DNA from 3 places in the Mycobacterium adipatum genome. Region 2 is predicted to be linked to each of the others. Evidence: predicted binding sites of a transcription regulator. Region 2 holds the regulator's gene; each other region holds the start of a gene.

Region 1 (9,779 bases), 1.9 Mb from region 2:
CTGTTCGCGGCCTACGCGGCGGAGGCCGGCGCGCAGACCGGGATGGCTCCCGCGCTCGGAGCCGACGCCCCGACCAGTCTGGCGCCGCCCATCGTGCTCCCGGATCAGTCCGGGTCCTCGACGTTCCGGGCGTTGGCCTGGTCACAGGACGACGATCTGTCCGCCGAGCCGGTGCCCTACGCCGGACCCGATGACTATCCCGAGGTCAACGGACCGAACCCGTATCTCGGCGATGAGTCCACCCGCATTGTCTCCCAACATGTTCCGACCCAATACGATGACGAGCCGCGCGGCGTCCCGCGGCTACCGATGGCGGTGTTCGCCGCCGCCGGCATCCTGGCTGTCGTCGGCATCGGTGGCGTGGCGATCGCGCTGACCAGTGTGTCCGAGACGGACACGCCCACCCCGTCGACGGCCCCGGTGTCCGGGGTGTACACACCACCGCCGGTCGAGCAGCCCCCGGCCGTCCAGACAGCGCCACCGATCGTCACCGTCACCCAGGCACCGCCGGCGCCGCCACCGGAACCCGTCGCGCCGCAGCCGGTGGCACCGACGACCACCACAACGCAGCCGCCGACCACCACGACCACGACGACGACCACCACGACCACCACGACGACGACCACCACGACGACGACCACGACGCCGTCTACCACCACCACGACCACGACCACCACGACCGTGCCGTCCACCACCACCACGACGGTGCCGAGCACGTTGCCGACCACCACCGCAGAGGTCACCACGGTGTCGCAGGCGCCGGCGATGACGACCACATATATCAACGTGCCTTTGCTGCCCCCGATCCCCATCCAGGTGCCCAACCCGGCGGCCCCAGCGGCTCCGTAGCCGATCTCGGACCGTCCGACCTGCGCATACCAATTTCTCGAAGAGTTGAGCTGCTGCGACACGCCGGGTTATAGTCACCCGAGTTAAGTCACGGATAGGTAACGACAAGCACACGGCCGGGTCTCGGCGGTTGCTGAACGTGAAACCGGCGAGCTCGAAGGTGTGGTGAATGCGGCGACAGGGAACGGCTCACAGCCGACTGCGGTCGTCCGCCGTACTTGCCGCCATCGTGGCGCCGGCCGCCGTACTCTTCTCCGTCGGCGGCGACATCCAGCCCGTGACCGTCGCTGACCAGGCGACCAGAGCTTCCGCTCCCGCGGCGGTCCGCACCGCCGAAGCTGCCCCACTGGGTGTCGAGGTCATCGCGGCACCGGCGTCCTTCGGGTGGAACCCCACCGCCCTGGTATCCGCAGCGCCCGAGGTCACCTCCGCCCAGCTCGTCTCGGCGTCGAGGTGGCGGGCGGACACCCGATCGCTGTTACTGCCCAAGGGCGTGGCTCCCGAACACGGGCTGCAGGTCAAGACCATCCTGGCGGCCCGCGCCATCAGTGCGGTCTTCCCGGAGATCCGCAGCATCGGCGGCGTGCGCCCCGATGCGTTGCGCTGGCACCCGAACGGGCTGGCGCTCGACGTGATGATCCCCAACCCCGGGAGCGCGGAGGGTGTCGCGCTCGGCAACCAGATCGTCGCGTACGTGATGAAGAATGCCGCCCGTTTCGGCATGCAGGACGCCATCTGGCGCGGTACCTACTACACCCCGAGCGGTGCAGCGGGTTCCGGCGGATACGGCCACTACGATCACGTGCACGTCACCACCACCGGCGGGGGCTACCCGACCGGCGGTGAGCAGTACTTCCGCTGATCGGGGTGGGAGCCGCCGACGAGTGCGGTGACCTCGAGGGCGCAGCCCCAGCACAGGGTGATTCCCGAACCGCCGTGCCCGTAGTTGTGCACGACTCGAGCTCCGGAGTTCAATGGCTCGCCCTCTTCGAGTCGGACGGTCGGGCGCCCGGGGCGTAGCCCCACCACCTGCTCAAGCACGTGAGCATCGCGCAGGGCGGGCACCAGGTCGGCGCACCGCGCCAGGATCGCCGCTCCGACGGTCTCGTCCACCGTGGTGTCCCATCGGCCCTCGTCCAGGGTGCCGCCGAGAATGCAGTCCGCGGTCCGGGGGTGTACGTACGCGCGACCGCCGGGATGCTCCTCGTCACGAACCGACATCGTCAGGCCGGGATTGCTGACCCGGACGATCTGGCCTCGCACCGGATACACCGAAGGGTCGTCGACCAGTGCGCCCGCGCCGAGGCCGGCACAGTTGATCACCACGTCTGCCTCCTCGCCCACGTCGTCCAGTGAACGCAGCCGGCGCTGGTCGACTTCGCCGCCGAGGGCTCGGACCCGTTCCTCCAGCCATGGGAGATAACGGGGCATCTCCGCCAACGGCACCGCATAGCGCAATCCGTGGGCATAGCCCGGTGGCAGTTCGTCCGCGCGGGCCGGTCGGAGATTGCCGACGGCGGCCGTCCACGCGGGTTCGCCCGGCGATTCTCGATACAGGCTCAGCGACTCACGCATGACGACCCCCGGTACCTGCGCCGAGGCCTGCTCGGCGAGCACATCGAAGGTGTGTGCACCCCAGCCCGATACGCGCTCCCACGGTGCGACATGGGTCGGGAACCACACCGCGGCCGCCACGGCCGAGGTGGTGGATAAGGCGCGCTCGGCGGCCGCAATGCGCACCGCGTGGCCGGCCTCCAGCAGCGAGATGGCGGTGGTCAGGCCGCTGATCCCGGAGCCGACCACGACGGCCTGCAATGCCGTGCCCATGGTGAGTAACCTACCGGTTCTCGTCATCGTCGATGTCCGTGCCACGATGACCGGGTCTCGGAGAGCCGTCAAACCCGTTCTGGCAGTACGGCTCTGGTCAGATCCGGTCGTGGTGGCGGGTCCGGCGGGGTGTTGTGCCGCCGGACCCGCTGTGCGGGCGGTTTCACTGTGGAGTTTTCAAGGTGCCGTGCAGTTTTCAAGGTGCGGTGCAGGTGTGGTTTATGCGGCGGTGGGTAGGTCGGTCATGGTGCGTCGGGCGTGGGAGCGCAGATGCTCGGGTGTTGGTGTGCCCTGGGCGTGGGGTGGGATGAACCAGGGGTGGCGGTCGGGGCCGAGGTAGACCTGCCAGCCGCCGTGGTGGATCGCGGTGTGGTGGAGTCGGCAGAGCAGGACGCCGTTGTCGAGGCTGGTGGTGCCCCCGGCGGACCAGGGGGTGATGTGGTGGGCATCGCACCAGGACACCGGCCGCCCGCACCCGGGGTGTGCGCAGCCCCCGTCACGCACGGCTAACCCTTTGCGGATGAGCGGGGTGAACAGTCTTTCGCTGCGTCCCACATCCAGTGGTGCGCCCGAGTGGTCGACGATCACCGAAGTCAAAGTGCTGTCACAGGCGATGAGCTCAGCGGTCGCGGTACTGATGGGGCCACCGAATCCGAGGGTGTCCACGCCCTGCGTTGCGGGTCGGATGAGGGTGACGTGCGGGAGCACCCCACCCGACATCGGGCGCCCGGAGCCAGACAGGTAGGTGCGCAGTATCTGCCCGAATGCGTCGGCGCGGCGCCGCCCGACCGGGCGGGGGTCCGGCGATCCGTCCGGCAGCGGGATCGGCCGAGTTAACGGGTCCAGGGCGGCGAGCAGTTCTTCGCCAGTGAGCGCATCGAGGTCGAGGGTGGCCGCCACCCGCCCGTCCTCGGTTTGCACCACGGTCATGTCGTTGAGGTCGGTGTTCTCCGCGACCGGGACCGCACCCTCCTCGGGGGATGAGGTGGCGGCTTTGGTGATGGCGATCCCGCGGGCCTTCTTGTCCACCAACGAGGGGGTGGTTTGGGTCATCAATGTCGTCACGATCTCGGCGCGGTCTTCCTCGGACAGGGCCACCCGACTGGTGATGTGGCTGATGCCTTTGCCGACGGCGTCGGCGAATTCGATCCCGACCGCACCGAGGCGCTGCTGCGCGGTCAGTGCCGGCAGGGTGTGCGCCGCCCGGCCCACCCGCACGGCTCGGTGCGCTGCGCCGGGGGCCACGCCGATGCTGGTGAGCAGATCGGTCCCCGTGCGCAGGTGTTGTCGGGCCGGGATCGCGGCCCGCTCGGCGGCCACGACCGCGGAGGCGATGACATGGTCGGCCAGGTTGCGCAGGGTGACCGCGGCGGCCAGCACCGCCACCACCGCCTCGTCGTCAACACCGCGGCGGGGAGCGTCGAGCAGATGGAACAGGGGGCGATCGCCCTCCCGCGCGGCGACAGGGGTGAGGTCATCGATCAACGCATCAACAAACGTCTCGAGATCAGTGGCGTCCATAGGGATACCGGCTTTCACAGAAGGTGCCCACAAGGCACGATCAGTTAGTACTACGGTTCATTAAGTCCCCCAGGACGTAATGAACCTCGCGGCGACCGGAGTCGCGGTCTGCAGCTCACCGGGTGCTAATGGGAGCTACGTCGCATTCGAACTTGTGTTCGATACTACGCCGAATCAAGGCCGCGCGCAAGGGCGATGTGATGTCCTGAGACATCACACCGAGCGGGGCTTCTTCATGGGCTCAAGACGAGCCACACCGGCCTCACGGAAGATCCGTGCCAACGCGGCGACGGAAGGGACCTGCGGCAAGCCCATCGCGTGCATTTTGTCGTACACGCTGATCGGTCCATGGTCGCGGCCGGACGCCTCCAGAGCGGCACGCACGGCCACGGCCTGCTGCCTAACCTCCTCAGTTAACTTCGACGGACTCGACTTGGGCCGCCGAGACTTGGGTTCGAGCACCTCGGCCTGCCCATCGGTCTTCGCGCGCTGACGTAACGCGTAGAACGACTTTCGGGAGATGCCGTGCTCGGCGCAGAACGTCGAGACCGCCCCACGCGGCGCGTCATCAGCCACTGTGAGATCGCCAACCGGACACGAGGATCGATAGGTTCATTAACGGCCACCCCCGCAGCCTCGGCGCAGAAGTGTCACCACCAAGAACCCTCGAAGTGTCACCGATGTCCTGATGCAGAACTGTCACCGATGTCTTGAGACATGACACGCGCGCAAGGGCGATCTCTCAGGGATGCCGACGCACGACCGGCGCTTCGGGTGCAGACGACTGCCCACATTGCTACCGAGTTATTCAGCGTCCTTCGCGCCCGGGGATTCCGACGCGGCGGAATCGCTCGGGGAGCTCTCCGACCGCGAGTCCGGGCGTGACGATGGTCCGCGGCCGGTCAGTTTCTTCGCGGTGTTGTGCAATCCGGTGCGGAAGTTCTTGATGCCCTGTCGAATTCTGGCCGCCGGGTCGACCTTGACTGGCCTGACCGGCTTGAGGGCTTCGGCCGTGGTGCCCGCCTCGTCGGCGACCGTCTCGGGTTCGGCGTCGGCTTCAGGTGAGGTGGTGTCCCCGGCTACCGCGGTGGTCGGCTCGGGAGTGTCACCGACGGTCTCGGTCTCGGTGCCGACCGTCTCGACAACCGGTTCGACGGCGGTACGCACCGTGGTCTCGACGACCTGATCGGTGGCATCGGTGACCAGACTGACCATGTTCGCGCCGGCGTCGGGGACGGACGTGGTGGTGGCGATGTCGTTCGGCGTCTTGATATTGCGGACCCGCGGTGGCTGGCCCCACGGCGTGAACAGGCCGGGCGCCGGAATGTACTGCCCTTCTCGGCCGGGCAGGATCGGGCCGAGGTCGCCGTACCCGCCGAAGAGCAGGCCGTCGATCACGTGGAACGGCGCTCTGACGATGGCCTCGATGAACGGCTCGATGCGCAGCGTCGTCATCGAGTAGAAGATTTCGGAGTGCGCCACGCCGGCCCCGCCGATCGCGCTCAGAACCGGCCCGATCAACCGGACGAACGCGTACTCGACGAAATCGGGAATTCGGCGAATCTCGTCGCCCAGGATCGGGAAGTTGCGGGCCACGGCCTCGGCCACCGCGTCGTTTAACGGGCCGATGAGCAGCGGTGTGATCGGTGCCAGGAAAATGTCGCTGACCAGGGCGTAGTTCCAATGCAGCAGGTCGGCGTCGGGCCACTGCTCGTGCACCGTCCACCACAGATCGGGAATCTTGCGGGTGAGTGCGTCCACGCTCTGCTCCACCGCCGACCGGGCCCCGGTGCCGATGAGCTGTAGGTCTTGGACCAGCCCGGCCGGCATCACGGCTGTGCTGACGACGCGTGGTGTGTCGATGACCGCAGGAGCATCGGGAGTCACGGTCACGGGTGCCAGCGCGATGGCACCGGCACTGGCAAGAACCACGCCCGCGGTCAGGGTCTGCCGAAATACGTTGTTGGCCATGCCTTTAATGACTCCTGCATCGGATCTGGTAGTTTGCCGACGCAAACGCTAGCCGAGCTGGCGGTGAAAGTGGGGGCTTCCTTTTCACGGTCCATGGAGTTCGCTGTTCGCGTGGTTGCGCGCGAAACCTGTGCGACCTCGTTTATGGTTCGGCTGTGCCTGATTTTGATCGACGCAGCGCCCTGATGATGCTCGGACTGGGAGCGGCCGCCGCGGCTTTGCCCTCCCCGGTGGCCCACGCAGAGCCGGTGCCCGGTGATGTACCCCCCGGACCGGTCCCCGGCCCGGGGGCCGCGGTGCCGACGATGCTGTTCCAGGATGAATTCAACGGCCCCGCGGGTTCGCCCCCGGACCCGGCCGCATGGTTCATCGTTCCGCAGCGGGAAACCATCCGTAACCCGGTGGAATGGGACAAGCCCTACAACATGGGTCGCTACGTCACCGACCAGGAACATGTCTTCCAGGACGGCAACGGCAACCTCGTCATCCGCGCCACCCGCGGGGAGGGCGCCAATATCCAGGAGAAGTACGCCAGCGCGAAGATCATCGGTAACTGGCGCGGCGGCATCGGCACCACCTGGGAAGCCCGTATCAAGCTGAACTGTCTGACCGACGGCGCGTGGCCGGCCTTCTGGCTGCTCAATGACGACCCGGTCCGCGGTGGCGAGATCGACCTGGTGGAGTGGTACGGCAACCGTGACTGGCCGTCGGGCACCACCGTGCACGCGAAACTGGACGGCACCATGATGGCGACCGACAAGCATCCGGTGGACAGCGCCTGGCATACCTGGCGGATGACGTGGCAGCCGACCGGTCTGTATTTCTGGAAGGACTACCAGCCGGGGATGGAGCCATACTTCACGGTGCCGGCCAACTCGCTGGACCCCTGGCCCTTCAACGATCCCGGCTACACCCTGGCACCGATCTTCAATATCGCGGTCGGGGGATCCGGCGGGCGCGAGCCCGCCGGGGGAACCTACCCGGCCGAGATGCTGGTCGACTGGATCCGGGTCTTCTGACGCCCGCTACCGCAAACCGCTGGACGCCGCGGTCCTGGGCGATTTGGCTGTCTGCACCGTTCGCGGCGCGGTCCTTGCCGTCGCCCGGGTGGTGACCGGCACCGTCTCGGTTTCCTCGGCCTCCTCGGTATCGGGTGCCGCGGTGAGAGGCTCGGATGGTGGGTCTTCGACCGTGTCGGCCTCGGAGACGCCGGGTTCGACGACGTCGGTGGCCTCGGGTTCGGTGGCTTCGGGTTCGGCGACTGCGAGTTCGGTGACTGTAGCGTCGCCGACGTCGGGCTGAACGACGTCCGGCCCGGTCGCTTCGTCCGCGCCCGGTGACTCTCGCTCCTCGTCCACCGTGGAGTCATCGATCGCCAATGCCGTTGCGGCGGGCAATATCCGGCGTTCGGCCGGCGGCGCACTCTCGATCCCCAGACAGCTCCTGACCTTCTCGACGACCCAGTTCGCCGCGGTGGTGATGACGTCGGCGATACCGTGCACCACCTTGGAGGTGATGTCCACGATGCCCTCGACGACGTTGACGGTCACCTCGGCGATGGTCTTGACCACCCACACCGTCGCATCGAGGAGAACCTCCGCGCCCCAGACCACGAAGTCGACCACATCGTTGATCACCTCGCCGGTGATCTCGACGACCCGGGTGACGAACGCCCTGATGGCGTCGAGGACGGGATTGTCGGGTTCGAGATCCTCGAGGAAATCGCGGATCACCTGGACCGCCGGTTTCTCCTGCCAGTCGGTGTACCAGATACCGAAGTTGTCCTGATCACTTGGGCTGCCGCTGTTGATATCCCGGGTCGAGTAGATGAATATCGGACCGGTGCCGGCCTCCCGCTGCCAACTGGCCAGGAAGTCCGCGAGGAACTCGGCCTGCTTTTCCGGAGAGTTGTACAGCAGCGGATGCTGCGGGTCGAAAGGAGTTGTGGGCAGCCCATATTCGCTCGCCCATACCTTGAGGGCGCCGTCACCGTACTGTTCCATCAGCGTCCTGAGCTCACGCAGCTGCAGTATCGGGGAGTCCGACTGTGTCTCGCCCTCGGAGAACGGGATGTCGTAGTGGTAGGGATGGAACGAGAACGCATCGAAATAGCCGTGGGCGTCGGCGTCGTACATGCCCTGCAGGAAGTCGACCGGGTTCATGGTGAAGTTGTCGCCGAGGGTCCGGCCGGAGCCCAGTACGCCTGCGACAACGGTGATGTCGTCGTCGGGATCGTCGGGATCGTCATGCGCCTTGATGGCCGTGTAGGCCGCCTTCACCATGTTGGTGTAGGCGACGGGGTCGACCGGGTTGAGGAAGAACCGTCCGTTCGGTTCGTTCCACACCTCCAGAGCGGAGATCTTGCCTTCGTACTTCTCGGCGACCGCGCCGGCGAACTTACCGAATGCTTCGAGATCGGGTGTGCCCGACAGCGGCGGGCTGCCCGCCCACGCCGGCGTCTCGTGCAACACCCCGAGTACACCCATCCCGCGCCGGTTGGCCTCGTTGATGACGTAGTCCGTGGCGCCCCAGAAGAAGTTTCCGTTCTCCGTGAGTTGGGTGGATACCCAGGAGATGCCGATGCGGACGTTCTGCACACCCAAGGCCTGCATCATGTCGAGTTGTTCGTCGATGAGGGCCTCGTCGCCCAGGCGCACCAGGTTGGAATCGGCCAGACCGATGGTGGTGGGTGTCTCGTCGATGGCGGCGGCCATGTCGACGGCGTAGGACGCCGCGCGCGGCTCGATCGGCGGCCGGAGTTCGGTGGTGGCACAGACAGCGGCGAGGACCACGGTCGAGGACACGGTGATGACCGCCCGCCGTCGAAGGCTTCGAAGAGCTGACCTGCTCATGACGACTCCCGACCGGTCGACATCGGCCGGCGGTAGCTCGGCCAATGCAGACATTAGCGCAACGGGGTCGGCCAAAAACCGCAATGACACCGATTGCCAGCGGTTGTCGGGAGTGGACTGCGGCGCCGCCAGACAGTGCACGGGCTTAGCTGCGCCGGGCTGTGCGGCCGCGGGTGCTCCGTGTGGAAATTCGTTCTCGACGGCGGGGCTCGATGCACGCGTGATTTGCGGTGAGCGGGGGTCAGCCGGGGTAGGCGGACTCCTGCCCCGGCTGACCGGTCGTGGTTACCCTTGCGCGGCGCTGGTCGAGCTGTCGCTCTCGGTACTGCCCGCGGATTCGGCGTCCGTGGACTCCGATCCCGTCGTGGTCGAAGTGTCGGTCAACTCCGACTCCGACTCCGTCTCGGTCGTGGTCGGCTCGGCCTGGGTAGCCTCCACCAGCGCGGCGCGTGCGGAGTCCGTGCTCTCCAGTGCGGGATCCGTTGCGTCGGCGGGTTCTTCATCCTCTGCTTCGAACCCGGTGGTCGAGGGCACGGTGGTCGATGTGCTTGTCGTGGAGTCAGTTTGGCCCCATGCCGCGGCCCAGTTCGCGGCGGCATCGGCGAGTGACTGCTGCCAGTTGGCCACCGCCTCTGCCACCGGATCGACCGCCTCGGTGCTCGGCTCCTCGGTGACCGGGTCGATCGGTTCCGTCGGCACTCCGAGGTCAGGGATCTCGTCGATCGGCGGCAGCTCCTCGGTGGGTGCGGGGCCGTTCTC
Region 2 (9,779 bases):
CTGCGCACCGGTATGAGCGAACGCGCGATCACCGGTTCGCTGAACACCAGGGTCGCCGTGCTCGACGCGATGGGCGCCGACGAGCGCAGCGCCACCTGACTACCATCGGGGTATGGCCGTCGATGTTGCAGTCCTGCGAGTGTTCACCGATGCACGGGGCGAGTTCGGCAATCCCCTCGGCGTGATCGATGCGGCGACCGTGGATCCGGCCGACCGCCAACGCGTGGCCACCGAATTGGGTTACAGCGAAACGGTGTTCGTCGATCTTCCGGAGCCGGGAGCGGCGAGCGCACACATGCGGATCTTCACTCCGGTCGCCGAACTACCGTTCGCCGGGCACCCGACGGTGGGCACCGCGTGGTGGCTCAAGCAGCGCGGCACACCGGTGCGGACGCTGCACGTCCCGGCGGGTCTGGTGCAGGTGGAGTATCTGCCGGAAGCCGACGGCGAGTGGACCGTGATCAGCGCCCGATCGGACTGGGCACCCGATATGGCCATCTACCACCTGGAGTCGGTCGAGCAGGTGCTGGCCGCCGACACCGCCGATTACACCGACGACGTCGAGCATTACCTCTGGGCGTGGACGGACGAGTGCCGGGGCGCTCTGCGGTCCCGGATGTTTGCGCCGCACCTCGGCATCGCCGAGGACGAGGCGACCGGCGCGGCGGCGGTACGGATGACCGACCACCTGAGCCGAGATCTGCTCATCACCCAAGGCAGAGGCTCCGAGATTCGTACGTGGTGGGACCCGGCGGGTTGGGTCAAGATCGCGGGCCGGGTGGTAGCCGACGCCGGCGTCCGACTGGATTGAATCAGCCGGAGGTGGAGACACGGTGGGCGCGCAGCGCCTCGATCTCCCGTTCGAAATCGTCGGCCGAGGTGAAGGACCGGTACACCGAGGCGAACCTCAGATAGGCGACCTCATCGAGATCGCGGAGCGGGCCGAGGATCGCGAGTCCCACGTCGTGGCTCGCAATCTCGGGCGAACCCGCGGCCCGCACGGCGTCCTCGACCTGTTGTGCCAACAGGTTGAGCGCATCATCGTCGACCTGTCGGCCCTGGCATGCCCGGCGCACACCCTTGATGACCTTCTCCCTGCTGAACGGTTCGGTCACCCCGCTGCGCTTGACGACCGCGAGCACCGCGGTCTCGACCGTGGTGAATCGACGGCCGCATTCCGGGCAGGACCGGCGACGCCTGATGGCCTGACCCTCATCGGTTTCCCGGGAGTCGACGACACGTGAGTCCGGGTGACGACAGAACGGACAGTGCATCACCGCTCCTTCGCCGCACCGCAGATCGACCAGTTCGAATGTCGTCGAGCCTACCTGGGTACCGCAGAGCACGCGTCAGCCGATCGGTGCGATGAGCGTCTGCCCGGCCTGCACCGTGCCTGTTTCGAGCTTGTTGAGCTCGCGGATGCGCTCGACGATCTGGCCCGCGGGCGCATCCGGGGCCACCCGGTGGGCGATGTGCTGCAGCGTCTCACCGTCCTGCACGTACACCACCGACAGGCGGGTGGGCAGCTGGACGGGCTCTTCGGTGGGACCGCCCAGCTGGGCGACGAGCCCGAGCCACAGGGTGATTGCGCCGGCCAGCAGGGCCAGCAGCACCGTGGCGGCCGGTGTGATCGGCCGGCGCCGGTGCGAGGCGCGGGACATCAGCACCCCGCTGCCGCGGTGGCCCAGGGGTGCACCACCGGGGCGGCGCGAGGATGGGACACGACGCCGGCGCACGACGACGTCGCGGGGCAGGGGCCACACCTCGGCGGCCATTGCGGGCCGCGGCGACCGAGCCGGGGCGTACGCACTGTGCCGAGTGTCCGGGCGAGCTTCGAGAATCGTCATCTGAGCGCCTCTCCGAGTAGGGGTCTTTCGCTTCTGTGTTCGAATGCTAGTCGATCATGTGTTCGATGAATAGAACATGTGATCGAACTGTTGCGAAACGATAGACCGGGGCACCGACAAGTGGACGCGTCCCGCGCGGCCACCCGCCGGGCCGAGGGCGAACACGACACGCCTCGAACACATGTTTGATTATCTGTGCGGTGGCGACTACATTCGGGCACATGAGCGACAGCACCGAAACCCCTGAGGCACGCTCCAGCCTGACCGAGCGTCAGCGCACCATCCTGGAGGTCATCCGCACCTCCGTGACCAGTCGCGGGTATCCGCCGAGCATCCGTGAGATCGGCGACGCCGTCGGCCTGACCTCCACCTCGTCGGTGGCGCACCAGCTACGCACCCTGGAACGCAAGGGTTACCTCCGCAGGGACCCGAACCGGCCCCGCGCCGTGGACGTGCGCGGTTCCGACGATGTGGTGACCCCCATCGTGACCACCGATGTGGCCGGGTCGGACGCGCTCCCCGAACCGACATTCGTGCCGGTGCTCGGCCGGATCGCCGCGGGTGGCCCCATCCTGGCCGAAGAGGCCGTCGAAGAGGTCTTCCCGCTCCCCCGCGAGCTGGTCGGCGAGGGTTCGCTGTTCCTGCTGAAGGTGGTCGGCGAATCCATGATCGACGCCGCGATCTGCGACGGCGACTGGGTGGTCATCCGCCAGCAGAACGTCGCCGAGAACGGCGATATCGTCGCGGCCATGATCGACGGCGAGGCGACCGTGAAGACCTTCAAGCGAACCCGCGGTCAGGTGTGGCTGATGCCGCACAACCCGGCGTTCGAACCGATCGACGGTAACGACGCGGTGGTGCTCGGCAAGGTCGTCACCGTGATCCGCAAGATCTGACGGACCCTCAGTCCGCCCGGACGAATCCGTTCGTCCGGGCGAATTCCTCACTGGCGAACCAGATCTCGGCCTCGGTGTCGCGGTAGCCCGGGCTCCCCGGAGCCCAGTACAAACCGGTCTTGGTGTCCGCCTTGATCGGGTAGCCCTCCGGCGCCCGGTAGCGGTCACCGGTGGCCAGCCGCATCGAGGTCCATCCGGCGTCCTCGGGCTCGTCGTCCTGTATCGCGGCGTGACGCCCACTCGGGAAATCCGGTTCGTACGCGGTCTGCGGCGGCGCGATCACCGCGGTGGGTGACTCGATCCGCGTCGGCGCGGTGTCCACGGCGTCCGGGTCGTCGTCGAAACTCAGCACCGCATCCTGCTCGGCGTCGAGCTCTTCGAGATCGTCGGCGTCGACATCGCGCTCCGCGGCGGGTTCGCCGTCGTGGTCGTCGGCGTCGTATCCGTCGCCGTCGTATCCGTCGCCGTCGTACTCGTCGCTGTCGTACTCGTCGGCGTAGTCGTCACCGCTGTAGTCGTCACCGTCCTCGGTGCCGGATTCGGCCGGCGGCGCCGACGCCCACGGGCTCTGCGGGGTGTAGGGAGCCGGTTCCGGGCGGCTGGGGTACCCGGATTCGTAGCGGTCCCCGTATCCGCCGCTGTAGCCGCGTTCGTAGGGATCCTCACCGTCGTGGTGACCGTCGTCGAAGTGGCCGTCACCGAAGTGGTCACCGTCGCGGGGACGGCGGTTACGCAGGACCGCGACGCCGATCAGCGCGAGCACACCGAGCAGCGGGATCAGGCCGAGCAGCCACCACCAGGAGAACCAGCTGGCGCCCTTGCCGGAATCGCCGTCGGCCTGCGGCCCGTCCGCCGGGGCCTGCGGCGCGTCCGCGCCCGGCACCTCGAGTCCGGCGAGCTGAGACTGCAGACCGGCGGGCTCGGTGCTGAACTTCTTGGCCGCCCGGTCCCACGAGATCGAACCACCGTTGAACTGCTGGCTGACGATATCGCCGTTCTCGGTCTGGTCGGCCTTCGGCGCCCCGAGCTCACCGGTGGCGCCACCCAGCTTCTGCCATGCGGCGTTCATCGCGCCACGCACGATGACGGCGCCGAAATCGGGTGTCCAGAAGATGACGGGCTGGTCCTCCGCGGCGAACTCGACCACCCGACTCTGCGGGGTCAGTCCGCCATCGGCCTCGCTGGTGGTGGGGAACCCCAGATCGCCGGTCGGCCCGCCGACACTCTCGTACTTGGCCAGCACCTGTCCGGTGACCACGTTGGCGCCGGTGTCGGGGCTGTAGAAGATCTTGCCGCCGGCGTAGTTCTGCCCCACGCCGTCGGCGCCGATCGCGTACTGCGCGCCCTCCTCGGCGCCCAGCGGCCCGAGTGCGCCGCCGGCGGCACGGCGGGCGGCGGCGATGGCAGAGGTGGCGTCCGAGGGGACCTCGATGGCCCCGAGCTGACCTGCCAGCTCAGGCGGCACCGTGGTGAAGGCCTTGGTCTTGCGGTTCCACGAGATCTCACCGCCGGTGAACTTCTGGGTGACGACATCGCCATTGGTGGTCTCATCCTCGCTGGGTACGCCGAGCGCTCCGGCCGAACCCCCGAGCGCATCCCAGGCCTGGTTGATGGCGCCGCGCACGACCCGCGCACCGGTGTCCGGCGTCCAGAAGATGACCGGCTTGTCCGGCGCGCTGAAGGTGGAGTTGCGACTGTTGGCCGCCCGGCCGGGGCCCTCGTCGATGGTCGGGAAGCCCAGGTCACTGTCGGCAGGACCGCCGAGCGACTCGTACTTCTCCAGGATCGCGCCGGAGACGATATGCGCGCCGGTATCGGGGGTGAAGAAGATCTTGCCCGAGGCAAAGTTCTGCCCGAAACCGTCACCGGCCGGGTAGACGCCACCGTCCTTGGGGCCCAGCGGACCGGTCTCACCGCCGCCGGTCTCCCAGGCCGCGGTGATCGCCGCGTCGGCATCACTTTCCGGCGTGGCGACGGCCGGCGGCGCCATCAACACCGACGCGAACAATCCGGCGCTCACGAGCCCTACCGCAAGCCGCCCGGCAATCCTGCTAAGCCGGGATCGCTGCCTGGTCATCGGTCCTCCCCGAAGTCGTGCAAAACCACACGAAAGTATCGCGTTCGTCAACTTTGCGTCAGCCGACCACGAAGTCGTGGGATATCGCCACCTGCGCGTTATGCGTGTCGGACCTTCACACCCCCAGGCCGCGGCCGATGATCTCCTTCATGATCTCGGTGGTTCCGCCGTAGATCGTCTGGATCCTGGAGTCCAGGAATGCCCGCGCGATCGGGTATTCACGCATGTAGCCGTAGCCGCCGTGCAACTGCAGGCAGCGGTCCACCAAACGCACCTGCGCCTCGGTGCTGTACCACTTGGCCATCGCCGCCTGATCGACGGTGAGCTTGCGGTCCAGGTGCAACCGGATGAACTCGTCGACCATGATGCGGATCGCGGTCGCCTCGGTGGCCAGTTCGGCCAGCACGAACCGGTTGTTCTGGAAGCTGCCGATCGGCTTGCCGAACGCCTTGCGCTCCTTGGTGTACTGCAGGGTCTGCTCGAGCGCGGACTCCATCGCCGCGGCGGCCATCACGGCGATGCTGATGCGTTCCTGGGGCAGGTTCTGCATCAGATAGAGGAAGCCCATGCCCTCCTGGCCGAGCAGGTTCTCCACCGGAACCTGCACATCGGTGAAGGACAGTTCGGCGGTGTCCTGGGCATCGAGGCCGATCTTGTCGAGGTGGCGTCCCCGCTCGAAGCCCGCCATCCCGCGCTCGACCACCAGCAGGGAGAAGCCCTGCGCGCCCTTCTCCGGGTCGGTGCAGGCCACCACGATCACCAGATCGGCGTGAATGCCGTTGGTGATGAACGTCTTGGACCCGTTGAGGATGTAGTGGTCGCCGTCGCGGACGGCGCGGGTCTTGATGCCCTGCAGATCGCTGCCGGTACCGGGTTCGGTCATTGCGATCGCCGTGATCACTTCGCCGCTGCAGAATCCGGGCAGCCAGCGCCGCTTCTGCTCCTCGGTGGCCAGTTCGATCAGGTACGGCGCGATGACATCGTTCTGCAGGGTGAAACCCAGTCCGCTGTGGTGGCCCGCGGCGGTCTCCTCGGTGATGACGACGTTGTAGCGGAAGTCCGGGTTGCCGCCGCCGCCGAACTCCTCCGGAACGGCCATGCCCAGAAAGCCCTGCTTACCGGCTTCACGCCAGACCTCGCGGTCGACGATCTTGGCCTTCTCCCACTCCTCCCGGAACGGTGCCGCATGGCGCTCCAGGAAGGCGCGGTAGGACTCGCGGAACAGATCGTGCTCGGGCTCGAACAGGGTGCGGTCGTATTTGACGACGCCCATCGTGTGACCTCCGGTACTGGTATCAGGGTGCGTGGCGCCCAACATATACCAACCAGATGGTTGGTAGAGCCGCCGGCCGGGGCTCTAGGATCGGTGCGTGTCGCGAGCCAGCCTGGCCCACTGGGGCGCTTTCACCGCCGAGGTCAGTGCCGGCGACCTCACGGCCGTGCGCCCGCACGCCGGTGACGACGACCCCTCGCCCCTGCTGGGCAACCTGCCCGGTTCCATCCGGCACCGCTCCCGGGTCGCGGGCCCGGCGATTCGGCGCGGTTGGCTGGACAACGGGCCGGGGCCAAGTGTTCGTCGCGGCGATGACGAGTTCGTGGCGGTGTCCTGGGACGAACTGTCCGATCTGCTCGCCGGCGAACTACGACGGATCATCGCCGAACACGGCAACGAGGCGATCTACGGCGGGTCGTACGGCTGGGCGAGCGCCGGCCGGTTCCATCACGCGCAGAGCCAGGTGCATCGCTTTCTCAAACTCATCGGCGGCTACACCTCCTCGCGGCACTCCTACAGCCTCGGCGCGACCGGGGTGATCATGCCGCGGGTGGTGGGCACTCATGACGATCTGTTCAAACGCTCCACGCAGTGGGAGGTGATCGTCGAACACACCGATCTGCTGGTGGCCTTCGGCGGTCTGGCGCTGAAGAACACCGGGATCAACCACGGTGGCACCACCGCACATCCGGCACGCGACGCGCTGCGCCGGTTCCGGGAGCGGGGCGGGCGCATCGTGTCGTTCTCCCCGCTGCGCGACGATGTCGACGGCGACCACGAATGGCACGCCCCACGACCCGGCACCGATGTGGCCGTCATGCTCGCGCTGGCCCATGTGCTGGCCACCGAGGACCTCGCCGATCGCGCGTTCCTGGACACCTACTGTGTCGGGTACGACCGTTTCGAGCGGTACCTGCTCGGCACCGACGACGGCGTGCCGAAGTCGCCGGCCTGGGCCGCGACGATCAGCGGGCTGGCGGGAGAGGACATCACCGCGCTGGCCCGCCGGATGGCCGCGGGCCGCACCCTGGTGACCATCAGCTGGTCGCTGCAACGCATCCGCCACGGCGAGCAGGCGCCGTGGATGGGCCTGACGCTGGCCGCCATGCTCGGCCAGATCGGCTTGCCCGGAGGCGGTTTCGGGCACGGCTACGGATCGATGAACGAACCGGGGCTGGCACCGCTGCGCTTCCCGTTGCCGGTGCTGCCGCAGGGCCACAATCCGGTCTCGACGTTCATTCCGGTGGCCGCCGTCAGCGATATGCTGCTGCACCCCGGCCGGGAGTACGACTACAACGGCCGGCGCCAGACGTTCCCGGATATCCGCCTGGTCTACTGGGCCGGGGGAAATCCGTTCCACCACCACCAGAACATCGGCCGGTTACGCCGCGCGCTGGCCCGGCCGGACACCGTCGTCGTGCACGACCCGTACTGGACGGCGATGGCCAAGCACGCCGATATCGTGGTTCCCTCCACCACCGCCTATGAACGCGACGACTACTCCGGCTCCCGCAATGACCCGATGCTGATGGCGATGCCGGCACTGGTCGAGCCCTACGCACAGGCGCGCGACGACTACACCACCTTCGCCGAACTCGCGCGGCGCTTCGGCGTCGCCGACGAGTTCACCGAGGGCCGCACCGCCCGGCAATGGCTGGCGCACCTGTATGCCACGTGGTCGGCCGGTGTGGACTTCGATGCGCCGTCCTTCGACCAATTCTGGGCCGACGGGCAGCTACGGCTGCCGACCGAGCCCGGGCTGACCCTGCTGGCCGATTTCCGCGCCGACCCGCACACCAACCGGCTGAACACTCCGAGCGGCCGCATCGAGATCTTCTCCGCCGAGATCGACAGCTTCGGGTACGACGATTGCCTGGGCCACCCGGCCTGGTTCGAGCCCACCGAGTGGCTGGGCGGTGAGCGCGCGCGGACCTACCCGCTGCACCTGATCGCCAACCAGCCCGCCAGCCGGCTGCACGGCCAGCTCGACGGTGGCGCCACCAGCCAGCAGTCGAAAGTACAAGGCCGCGAACCCATCCGGATCCATCCGGCGGACGCGGCCGACCGTGGCCTGGCCGACGGGGACGTGGCGCGGGTGTTCAACGACCGCGGCGCCTGCCTGGCCGGCGTGGTGATCGACGACCGGCTGCGCCCGCGGGTGGTGCAGTTGTCCACCGGCGCCTGGTTCGATCCGCTCGAGCCGGGCGACCCGGATTCGCTGTGCGTGCACGGCAACCCGAATGTGCTGACCGACGACATCGGCACCTCGGCGCTGGCCCGTGGCTGCACCGGCGCCCATGTGCTGGTGCAGCTGGAGAAGTTCACCCAACACCTGCCACCGGTGCGGGCGCATGAGCCGCCGGTGATCCGCTAACCCGGGGACAATCGCGGTGCGACGAGGTCGACGAAGGCGTCGACGACCCGGTACGCGTCGGCGATCGGTTTGCCGTGCAGAAGCGCGCCGGAGAGCATGGTGTTGACGATGCCCCACAGCATGATCGCGGTGTCCGCGGATTCCTGGTCGCCCAGTGAGGCGAAATCCGCGGACAGGGCCCGCAGGGCGATCGCGGCGAAGTCCTCCATCAGGGCGGCCGCATTGGCATCGGCGGTGTTCTGCAACAGCATGCAGACCTTGAAGAAGCCGGGACGACGCTCGAAGGTGGCGATGATGCCGCGGACCTTCTCCCGCACCCGCCGCTCCGCCGGGCCGGTGTCGGCGACTGCGGGCGCGAATACTGGCTGCGCCCAGTCCATCAGCACCGCGGCGTAGACATGCTCCTTGGAGCTGAAGTAGCGGTACAGCGTGCCCAACGCGACATCGGCCGCGTCGGCGACATCACGCATCTGGATGTGGTCGTAGTCCTGCGCCTTCAGCAGAGCCTGCGCGGCGGCCACGATCTGCGACCGGCGGGCCTGTTTGTAGCCGGGCATGTCGGTCATGGCGGCCTCAATTCCTCGGCAGCCCGAGGATCATCGTCGCGATGATGTTCAGCTGGATCTCGATGGTGCCGCCGCCGATGACCTCGGCGGGCATCATCAGGCTCTGCCCCACGGCCGGCTGCTCGCCGCCGCCGACCATGGCCGCGCGCCCGCTGAAGACCAGCGCGTCGGCGGTCACCCGGCGCACCAGCAGCGCGGTGCCGACCTTCCCGACGCTGCTCGCCGGGCCCGGGCCGTGCCCGGCGAGCCGGCCCAGGGTGTCGCGCACCGCCAGTGCGCCGATGGCATTGGTCGCCGCCCGGACCTCCCCCAGCGCCCGGCGCACCGTCACATCCGCCGCGCCGGCCCGGCGGGCCAGGGCGCGCAGCTCGCTTTCCTTGTCCAGCTTCACGTAGGCGCCGATCGCCACCCGTTCATTGGCCATCGTGGCCAGTGCGTGGGACCAGCCCGCGGTGGGTTCGCCCACCAGCATCTCGTCGGGAACGAAAACGTCGTCGAAGAAGACCTCGTTGAAGTGTTCGTCTCCGCTGGCGGTGCGCAGCGGTCGGACCCGGATTCCCGGGGTGCTCATGTCGACGAGGAAGTACCCGATACCCTTGTGTTTCTTGGCTTCCGGATCGGTACGCGCCAGCAGGGCACCCCAGTCGGCACGCTGCGCCGAGGATGTCCATACCTTCTGGCCCTGAATCACCCATCCGCCATCCACTTTGGTCGCCCTGGTCGACAGCGCGGCCAGATCCGATCCG
Region 3 (9,779 bases), 2.3 Mb from region 2:
GGCGAACGCGAAACTACGCGCGGCATCGGGGCGGAAGACGATGGCGCGCATCAGTTCTCGATGACCGCAGTGACACGGATCTCGAAACGCATCTCCGGCGCACCGAGCGCGGTGACGCCGGTCTCGGTCCACAGGGGTGCGCGTTCGGGGGCCCGCGTGCGCAGCTGGTCAATCACGACCGCGTTGTGGGTGGCGAAATCTGCATCCACCGTCAGCACGTGGTAGGTGTTCACGTGGACCACATCACGCCAGGCCGCACCGACCGTGGCCAGGGTGCGCTCGACATTGTCGAAGGCCCGCACGATCTCGTCCCGCAGCGACTCCGGGAAGTTCAGATCGTCATCCCAGCCACCCTGTCCTGAGGTCTCGACGCGGTCACCGATGCGGACCGCCTGGTGGTAGTGCCGCTCCGCGAGCAACATCTCCCCGTAGCCGGCCGTGGCGAAGAACTGGACCTTCGGTCCACTTTTTACTTCATGCATGAAGTGAACCGTACACCCGATGACTTCACGCGTAAAGTAACGGCAATGGCGAGCACCGGCGCACCCCAATGGCTGTCCGAGGACGAGAAGCAGGCATGGACGGGTTTGATCTCCCTGATCCTGCTCATGCCCGGCCAACTCGAGGCCCCGCTCCGGCAGGTCGACCTCACCCTCTTCGAGTACCTGACGCTGAGCCACATATCCGACGCACCCGATCGGCGAATCAGGATGAGCGAGTTGGCGTTCCTGGCCAACGGATCCCTGTCGAGGCTGTCCAATGTGGTGAAGCGCTTCGAGCAACGCGGATGGGTGATCCGCTTCCCCGATCCCGACGACGGTCGCTACACGCTGGCCGAACTCACCGCGACGGGATACCAGATGGTGGTGAAAGCGGCCCCGATCCACGTGCGCACGGTGCGCGAACTGGTCATCGACCCACTCACCAGCACCGACCTGGCGGCGCTGACCCGAATCGCCGCGAAGCTACGGGTGGTGCCGCCCGGACTCGCGGCCCAGCACGATTAGGGTCGAGACCATGACGGTGCGCCGACTCCAGCCGTACGCGGTGACGATCTTCGCGGAGATGTCGGCGTTGGCCGCCCGCATCGGGGCGGTCAACCTGGGCCAGGGCTTCCCCGACGAAGACGGGCCCGCGGCGATGCTGAAGATCGCGCAGGACGCCATCGCCGAGGGCGTCAACCAGTACCCACCGGGCCTCGGGACTTCGGCGCTGCGCGAGGCCATTGCCCGTCAACGCCGCCGCCGCTACGGCGTCGACTACGACCCGGACTCGGAGATCCTGGTCACCGTCGGGGCGACCGAGGCCATCGCGGCATCCATCATCGGGCTCGTCGAACCCGGCTCCGACGTGCTGGTGATCGAACCCTTCTACGACTCGTACTCCCCCGTCATCGCGATGGCCGGCTGCCGGCGGGTCGCGGTGCCCATGGTGGCCGACGGCCGCGGGTTCGCCATCGATATCCAGGCATTGCGGGATGCGGTCACGGCGAACACCCGCGCACTCGTCCTCAATTCACCGCACAACCCCACCGGCACGGTCGCCTCGGCCGAGGAACTCGCGGCGATCGCCGACCTGGCGATCACGCACGACCTGCTGGTGATCACCGACGAGGTGTACGAGAACCTGGTCTACTCCAATCCCCGCGGGCTGCGCCACCTGCCGCTGGCAGCGCTGCCCGGCATGGCGGAACGCACCGTCACCATCTCCAGCGCGGCGAAGATGTTCAATGTCACCGGCTGGAAGATCGGCTGGGCATGCGGTCCCGCCGACCTCATCGCCGGCGTCCGGGCGGCCAAGCAGTACCTGACGTACGTGGGTGGCGCCCCGTTCCAGCCCGCGGTGGCTCAGGCCCTCGACGAGGAGGACGACTGGTCGCTGGCGCTGCGCGATACGTTCGAGGCCCGGCGCAATCGGCTGGCCGCGGCCCTCACCGATATCGGTTTCGTCGTCCACGACAGCCACGGCACCTATTTCCTGTGCGCAGACCCACGCCCGCTCGGGTACACCGACTCCACCACATTCTGCGCCGAGCTTCCCGAGCGCGCCGGGGTGGCGGCGATCCCCATGTCGGCCTTCACCAGCGCTGACAACGGTTGGAATCATCTGGTGCGCTTCGCCTTCTGCAAACGCGACGACACGATGGACGAGGCGATCCGCCGCCTCGGGGTGCTCAAGTCGCACTGACACGGCAGGATGGACCGATGCCCGCCGTGCGCCGAGTCCCCGAGGACACGCTCACCCGCGTCGATGCCCTGCTCGACGATGTGGACGCGGCCCTGGCGGCGCGGTATCCGGGCGACGGGACAGGCAGTCAGCCCGTGCACACCGTCTACGTCAGCGCCGCCGACGCGAGTCCGGCCACCGTCATCGAATGGGGCGCACAAGCGCTCGAGCTGCTCGACAGCCATCCCGGCGTGTTCGGCGGGCTCGCCGACGAGACCACCCTGGCGATGGTCCGCGACCGGCTGCGCCGCGCACCCATCGACGATCTGCGCCTGGACTTCGAGGACGGCTATGGGCGACGCGCCGACGCCGTGGAAGACGATGACGCGATCCGGGCCGGGGACACCCTGCGCGCGCTCGGGTTGGGCACTTCCGGCATCCGGATCAAGGGGCTCACCGCCGCGGACCGTCGCCGCTCGGTGCGCACCCTGGAACTGGTGCTCGACGGCGGCGTCCCACCGGGTTTCGTGTTCACCGTGCCGAAGCTTCGCGCGGCCGAACAGGTTACGGCCACGGTGTGGCTGTGCGAGGCACTGGAGCAGGCGCACGGTCTGCCCGCTGGCACGTGCAGGTTCGAGCTGCAGATCGAGAGCCCGCAGGCGGTGATCGGTTCCGACGGCGCCGCGACGGTGGCGCGCGCCATCGCCCTCGCCGGGGGCCGGTGCAGCGGACTGCATTACGGTACCTACGACTACAGCGCCGCCTGCGGCATCGCGCCCCAGCAGCAGGCGCTGGACCATCCCGTCGCCGACCACGCCAAAGCCGTCATGCAGACCGCCGCCGCGCAGACCGGAGTGTGGATCGCTGACGGGTCCACCCAGGTGTTTCCGGTCGGCTCCGGAGACCAGGTGGAGGCCGCGATCCGCCGCCATCACCGGCTGGTCACCCGGTCGCTGGAACGCGGCTACTACCAGGGCTGGGACATGCACCCGGGCCATCTGGTGACCCGTTGGCTGGCCACCTTCACCTTCTTCCGCGCCGCGCTCGTGGCGGCCGCACCGCGACTGCAGGCCTACCTGGACCGCCGCGGTGGCGCCATCGTCGATGAGCCCGCCACCGCCGAGGCACTGTCCACGGTTGTGCTGCGCGGCCTGGACTGTGGCGCCTTCGACATCGATGACGTCCTGGCACTGGCCCCCTCAGCCGATCTCGACGTACTGCGAAAGCTCAAGGACCGGAATCCGATATGACCGAATCCCTGCCCGACTTCACCTGGTTGCCGGACCTGGCGCTGCGCACCCTTGGCGGCGCCGTCGTCTGGGCCAATGACGAATCCTTCGCCGAGAAGGAGAATCTCATCTCGCAGGGACCGTCGACGTATCAGCCCGCCTCGTTCGGACACAAGGGCCAGGTGTACGACGGCTGGGAGACCCGGCGCCGGCGCGAAGCGGGCCACGACACCGCGATCATCCGGCTCGGCGTGCCCGGGGTGATCCGCGGGGTGGTGGTCGACACCGCGTGGTTCAAGGGCAACTACCCGCCTGCCGTCTCGCTGGACGCGCTGGAGGTGGACGGCTACCCCACCGCCGAGCAGCTGGCCGCCGACCAGAACTGGACGCCGCTGATCGCCCGCAGCCGGGCCTATGGGGACACCCGCAACAACTTCGAGGTCGACTCGCAAAGCCGTTGGACCCATGTACGACTGAACATCTACCCCGACGGCGGGGTTGCACGGCTGCGGGTGCACGGCGAGGGCCTGCCGGACAAGCGGTTCTTCGGCGTCGGCCCCCTCGATCTCGCCGCGCTGGAGAACGGCGGGCTTGTCCTGGACTGCTCCAATCGCTTCTACAGTTCCCCGCAGAATCTGATCTTCCCCGGCTATGCCCAGGTGATGGGTGACGGCTGGGAGACCGCCCGCCGCCGCGATGACGCCAATGACTGGGTGCGGTTCCGGCTGGCCGGGCCCGGCAGGATCAACCTGGCCGAGATCGACACCTCTTATTTCATCGGCAACTCCCCCGGTGCGGCCGCGCTCACCGGTTTCCGGGCCGACGGAACGGCGGTCGAACTGCTGGCGCGTACCGACCTGCTACCCGACACCAGACACAAGTTCCTCATCGACGCCGACGATGTGTTGACCGAGGTGCGGCTGGACATCTACCCCGATGGCGGGCTGGCCCGGCTCCGGCTGTTCGGGGAGCTGGCGTGACGTACCCGCGGGACTTCGTCGGGTACGGGCGCGACATCCCCGACCCCCGGTGGCCCGGCGGCGCGGCGATCGCCGTGCAGTTTGTGCTGAATTACGAAGAGGGATCAGAGAACTCGATCCTGGACGGGGATCCGGCGTCGGAGACATTCCTGTCCGAGATGACTCCGGCCGAACCGTTCGGCAATCGTCACATGAGCATGGAGTCGATGTACGAGTACGGCTCACGCGCCGGGCTGTGGCGAATTCTGCGGATCTTCGAACAGCGCGGTCTGCCGTTGACGATCTTCGCGGTGGCCCGTGCGATGCAGCGCAATCCCGAAGCGGTGGCGGCATTCTCGGAGCTGGGCCACGAAATCGCTTGCCACGGCCTGCGCTGGAAGTCCTATCAGCTGATCGGCGAGGACACCGAACGTGCCCATATGGCCGAGGCGGTGCAGATCCTTACCGACCTGACCGGCGCGGCCCCGCTGGGCTGGTACACCGGCCGGGATTCTCCGCACACCCGTGACCTGGTGGTCGAGCACGGCGGGTTCGTCTACGACTCGGACTCCTATGCCGACGATCTGCCGTACTGGGTGACGGTGCGCGACCAGGATCATCTGGTGGTGCCGTACACCCTGGACACCAACGACATGCGATTCTCCTCGCCTGCCGGGTTCGCCAACGGGGAAGAGTTCTACGCGCACCTGCGCGACGCATTCGATGTGCTCTACGCCGAAGGTGTTGCCGGAGCACCGAAGATGCTGTCGGTCGGTATGCACTGCCGGTTGGTCGGCCGGCCCGCACGGGCCGCGGCATTGCAGCGGTTCCTGGACCACGTGCAATCGCACGACCGGGTGTGGGTGGCACGGCGCATCGAGATCGCCGAGCACTGGCGGACGGTTCACCCGGCGCCACTGCACCTCGACTAGGCCAGAGCCCCGGCGAGCCGCCCCGAACCTCGTGCGCGGAGCATCGTCACCGGAACTCATAGCCACATTCGTCGAGAAACCCCTTGCACAGGTTGACATTCGCACGTATAGTCGAACATAAGTTCGAATGCGATGTAGCTCCTGCCATCATCCGGTGAGCTCAGACCGCGACTCCGGTCGCCGCGAGGTTCGATGGCCCCTTTGGGGCCCTGCGGACCGTATTGACTGATCGTGCCCCCGTGCGGGCACCTTCTGTGAAAGCCGGTATCCCTATGGACGCCACTGATCTCGACACGTTTGTTGACGCGTTGATCGATGACCTCACCCCTGTCGCCGCGCGGGAGGAGGATCGCCCCCTGTTTCATCTGCTCGACGCTCCCCGCCGCGGTGTTGACGACGAGGCCGTGGTGGCGGTGCTGGCCGCCGCGGTCACCCTGCGCAACCTGGCTGATCATGTCATCGCCTCCGCGGTCGTGGCCGCCGAGCGGGCCGGGATTCCGGCGCGGCGGCACCTACGGTCGGGGGCCGATCTGCTCACCAACATCGGGGTGGCCCCCGGTGCGGCGTATCGAGCCGTGCGGGTGGGGCGGGCCGCGCACCGGCTGTCGGCGCTGACCCGGGCCCAGCGCCTCGGTGGGGTCGGGATCGAGTTCGCCGACGCCGTCGGCAAAGGCGTCAGCCACATTGAAGCCCGGGTGGCGTTGACCGACGACGAGCGCACCGAGGTCGTCACCACCCTGATGATTCAGAGCACGCCGTCGGGGGTGGATAAGAAGGCCCGCGGGATCGCCATCGCCAAAGCCGCCACCTCATCTCCCGAGGAGGGTGCGGTGCCGGTCGCCGAGAACGCCGACCTCAACGACATGAGCGTGGTGCACACCGAGGACGGGCGGGTGGCGGCCACCCTCGACCTCGATGCGCTCACTGGCGAGGAACTGCTCGCCGCCCTGGACCCGTTAACTCGGCCCATCCCGCTGCCGGACGGATCCCCGGACCCCCGCCCGGCCGGGCGGCGCCGCGCCGACGCCTTCGGGCAGATACTGCGCACCTACCTCTCGAACTCGCAGCGCCCGATGTCGGGTGGGGTGCTCCCGCACGTCACCCTCATCCGACCCGCAACGCAGGGCGTGGACACCCTCGGGTTCGGCGGGCCGATCACCGCCGCCACGGCCGAGCTGATCGCCTGTGACAGCACCCTCACGACGGTGACCGTCGACCACTCGGGCGCACCACTGGATGTGGGGCGCAGCGAACGGCTCTTCACCCCCGCGATCCGCAAAGGCCTGGCGGTCCGCGACGGCGGCTGCGCACACCCCGGCTGCGGGCGACCGGTGTCCTGGTGCGACGCCCACCACATCACCCCCTGGGAACACGGCGGCACCACCAGCCTCGACAACGGGGTTTTGCTCTGCCGGCTGCACCACACCGCCATCCACCACGGCGGCTGGCAGGTCTACCTCGGTTCCGACCGCCATCCCTGGTTCATACCACCGCATGACCCGACCGGACCCGAACCGGCGCACCTGCGCTCCCACGCCCGACGCACCATGACCGACCTACCCACCGCGGCATAACCACACCTGCACCGCACCTTGATAACTCCACAGTGAAGCCGCCCGCACAGCGGGTCCGGCGGCACAACACCCCGCCGGACCCGCCACCACGACCTACACCCGTGGGACGTACTCCTTGGCCGGCGGTGCCGCGAACTCACCACGCTTGCCGGTGCGCAGACCCATCGTCACCAGGGATTGCACCATCAACGTGGCCGCGGTGACACCGTCGACCACGGGGACACCGATCTCCTCCGATATGTGCCGGCACATATCGGCCATCCCGGCGCAGCCCAGCACCACCGCGTCGGAACCGTCGTGCTCAACGGCCTCCCGGCAGGCATCGGTGACGATTTTCGTTGCCATCGGGTCGGTTTCGAGATCCAGAACCGGAATCTCGCAGGCGTGATAGCCCCGGCAGAACCGCGCCATCCCGTAACGCTCGGCGAGATCCTCGGCCCGCCCGATGGTGCGGCTCAGCGTGGTCACGACGCTGAAACCGCGGCCCAGATGACTGGCGGCATGCATGGCGGCCTCGGCGATACCGATCACCGGGCCGACCGCCACCTCCCGCGCGGCGTCCAGGCCCGGATCCCCGAAGCAGGCGATGACGTAACCGTCGACACCCTCGGCCTCACCGCGGCGGATCGCCGCCAGCAGCCCGGGCACGCTCATCGCCTCGTCGTAGTGGCACTCGATCGACGGCGGCCCGAACTCGGAGGTAATACCGACCACCTCGGTGCCCACGGCCGCCACCGCCCGGGCACAGACCTCGACGGTCGAGGTCATGGCCCGGGTGGTGTTCGGATTGATCACCCAAATGCGCGTCACGACACCGATTCTGCAACCAGGGCGTCCCGCTTGCCCAGCAGGTAGTAGATGGCGAAGCCGACACCGCAGCCGATGAACCAGCTGTACTGCGCGGCGGTGTGCATGCCGGTCACCGATCCACCGAGCAGCACCGGGATCATGGCCAGCACCGCTCCGACGACGGTGGCGATGACGGCCACCTTGTTGTATCCCTTGGTGTACCAGTACTTCCCGGACTCGTCCATGGTGAACAGATCATCCACCACCACCTTCTGCTTGCGGATGAGGTAGTAGTCGGCGATCAGCACACCGAACAGCGGGCCGATGAACGCTCCCAGGGTCTCCAGCGTGTAGTGGATCACCTCGGGGTTGTTGTACAGGTTCCACGGGGTGATCAGCACCGAACCGACGGCGGCGATCATGCCGCCGGCGCGCCAGCTGATCCGCTGCGGGCTGACGTTGGAGAAGTCGAATGCCGGCGAGATGAAGTTGGCGACGATGTTGATGCCGATGGTGGCAATGGCGAAGGTCAACGCGCCCAGCACAATCGCGAAGGTGCTGTCGATGCGCGCCACCGTCTCGACCGGGTCGGTGATGAGCTCACCGAACACCGGCAGGGTCAGCGATGCGGTGACGACCACCAGCACCGAGAACACCAGGAAGTTGACCGGAAGGCCCAGGAAGTTGCCCTTCTTCACCGCCTCGAACGACTTTCCGTACCGCGAGAAGTCACCGAAGTTGAGCATCGGGCCGGAGAAGTAGGAGACCACCAACGCGATGGCACCCAACATCACCGGCACCGAGGACCAACCGGTGTAGGTGACCCCACCGAGGTTCAAATCGATGGCGCCCCAACCCGCCTTGTAGATCAGGTAACCGCAGAGCATGAACATGACGACGTACACCGCGGGTCCGCAGAAGTCGATGAACTTGCGGATCGATTCCATACCCCGCCAGAAGACGCAGGCCTGCAGCACCCACAGCAGCAGGAAGCTGCCCCAGCCCAGCAGCGACAGCCCGGCGAATCCGTAGTCGGCGACCACGGCGTACGGGGCCAGGCTCGGGAAGAGTTTGATCAGCACGATGTCCAATGCCGCCGAGGCCAGGAACGTCTGGATGCCGTACCAGGCCACCGCGATCAGACCGCGGATGATCGCCGGGATGTTGGCGCCGAGCACACCGAAGACGGTGCGACAGATCACCGGATACGGCACCCCGGCCACCTGGCTCGGTTTGGCGACCAGGTTGCAGAAGAAATACACGATGCTGATGCCGACCAGCAGTGCGATCAGCACCTGCCAACTGGCCAGCCCGAGCGCGAACAAGCTGCCCGCGGTGACGTACCCGCCGACGCTGTGCACATCGGACATCCAGAACGCGAAGATGTTGTACGAGGACCAGGTTTGTTTGCCCAGCGGGGCGAGGTCCTCGTTTGTGAGCCGGGGGTCGTAACCGGGTTTGATGACGCCGCCGCCGACGGGGTGACCGGCGGCTTCGACGATGTCACCGGCGCCGACAACGGCTCCCGGCGGCGCGTTATGCGGAGGTACAACGGTATCGGTCATGGTTGCCGACTATCCGACCGCGTTGTTTCCCGTCTGTTTCGCTGGAACTATCGCGCGGTTGCGTCGAAAATATATTCGTTCACGCCAGCAGACCGGTGTGCCGCGGCAGGGTGGCGATGACGGCGTTGAGCCGCGCGGCGTGTTGTTCGGAGACATCGAGCAGCGCCGTGACGTCACCGGCCAGGAACGCCTCCAGCATGGCCCGGTGGTCGGCATGCAGGATGGCGCGGTCGGTGTGGCTGACATGCACCATCGACTGCACCGGTTCGGTGACATTCCAGGCACCCTCGAGCATGTGCAGGAGCCGGTGCATGCGCGACGGACCGGTGAGCGCGGCATGGAACTTCCTGCTGCCGCGGTGATATGCGGCCGCATCACCGTCCCGGATCGCCTGCTCCAGACGTTGGTGGGCGATCACGGCGGCGGCACGGTCGGTGTCGGTGGCATTGTGCACCGCGGCGGTCAGCGAGGCGGACTCCAACGTCTCACGCACGATGTACATTTCGCGCAGTTCCTGGGCGGTCAGCAGCGCGACGGTGTAGCCCCCGTTGCGACGGTGCGAGAC

The links. Region 2 encodes LexA, which represses DNA repair genes until DNA is damaged. Its sites were predicted from a motif close to CGAACANNTGTTCG; they were not measured.
Region 1: a site for LexA is predicted at 4,345-4,358, ahead of A7U43_RS00270 (HNH endonuclease signature motif containing protein). Genes of this name have one in related genera too.
Region 3: a site for LexA is predicted at 5,399-5,412, ahead of A7U43_RS07840 (HNH endonuclease signature motif containing protein). Genes of this name have one in related genera too.

What each region holds. Positions count from the first base shown of each region.
Region 1 covers NZ_CP015596.1:50,551-60,329, reverse strand. Annotated here, with positions in the region: gene A7U43_RS00285 (Hsp70 family protein) at 1-849, shown strand, start outside; gene A7U43_RS00280 (VldE C-terminal domain-containing protein) at 1,019-1,711, shown strand; gene A7U43_RS00275 (FAD-dependent oxidoreductase) at 1,678-2,676, opposite strand; gene A7U43_RS00270 (HNH endonuclease signature motif containing protein) at 2,896-4,197, opposite strand; partial or broken gene A7U43_RS00265 (IS481 family transposase) at 4,417-4,823, opposite strand; gene A7U43_RS00260 (hypothetical protein) at 5,002-6,168, opposite strand; gene A7U43_RS00255 (glycoside hydrolase family 16 protein) at 6,354-7,187, shown strand; gene A7U43_RS00250 (cellulase family glycosylhydrolase) at 7,194-9,020, opposite strand; gene A7U43_RS00245 (cellulase family glycosylhydrolase) at 9,306-9,779, opposite strand, start outside.
Region 2 covers NZ_CP015596.1:3,948,128-3,957,906, forward strand. Annotated here, with positions in the region: gene A7U43_RS18730 (alpha/beta fold hydrolase) at 1-99, shown strand, start outside; gene A7U43_RS18735 (PhzF family phenazine biosynthesis protein) at 113-811, shown strand; gene nrdR (transcriptional regulator NrdR) at 813-1,274, opposite strand; gene A7U43_RS18745 (LysM peptidoglycan-binding domain-containing protein) at 1,350-1,847, opposite strand; gene lexA (transcriptional repressor LexA) at 2,069-2,743, shown strand; gene A7U43_RS18755 (LGFP repeat-containing protein) at 2,751-4,820, opposite strand; gene A7U43_RS18760 (acyl-CoA dehydrogenase family protein) at 4,936-6,093, opposite strand; gene A7U43_RS18765 (molybdopterin guanine dinucleotide-containing S/N-oxide reductase) at 6,191-8,467, shown strand; gene A7U43_RS18770 (TetR/AcrR family transcriptional regulator) at 8,464-9,033, opposite strand; gene A7U43_RS18775 (acyl-CoA dehydrogenase) at 9,041-9,779, opposite strand, start outside.
Region 3 covers NZ_CP015596.1:1,645,234-1,655,012, reverse strand. Annotated here, with positions in the region: gene A7U43_RS30295 (MDR/zinc-dependent alcohol dehydrogenase-like family protein) at 1-51, opposite strand, end outside; gene A7U43_RS07870 (Rid family hydrolase) at 51-482, opposite strand; gene A7U43_RS07865 (MarR family winged helix-turn-helix transcriptional regulator) at 528-1,007, shown strand; gene A7U43_RS07860 (pyridoxal phosphate-dependent aminotransferase) at 1,018-2,187, shown strand; gene A7U43_RS07855 (DUF6986 family protein) at 2,205-3,416, shown strand; gene alc (allantoicase) at 3,413-4,375, shown strand; gene puuE (allantoinase PuuE) at 4,372-5,286, shown strand; gene A7U43_RS07840 (HNH endonuclease signature motif containing protein) at 5,559-6,860, shown strand; gene A7U43_RS07835 (aspartate/glutamate racemase family protein) at 6,954-7,670, opposite strand; gene A7U43_RS07830 (NCS1 family nucleobase:cation symporter-1) at 7,667-9,214, opposite strand; gene A7U43_RS07825 (GntR family transcriptional regulator) at 9,294-9,779, opposite strand, start outside.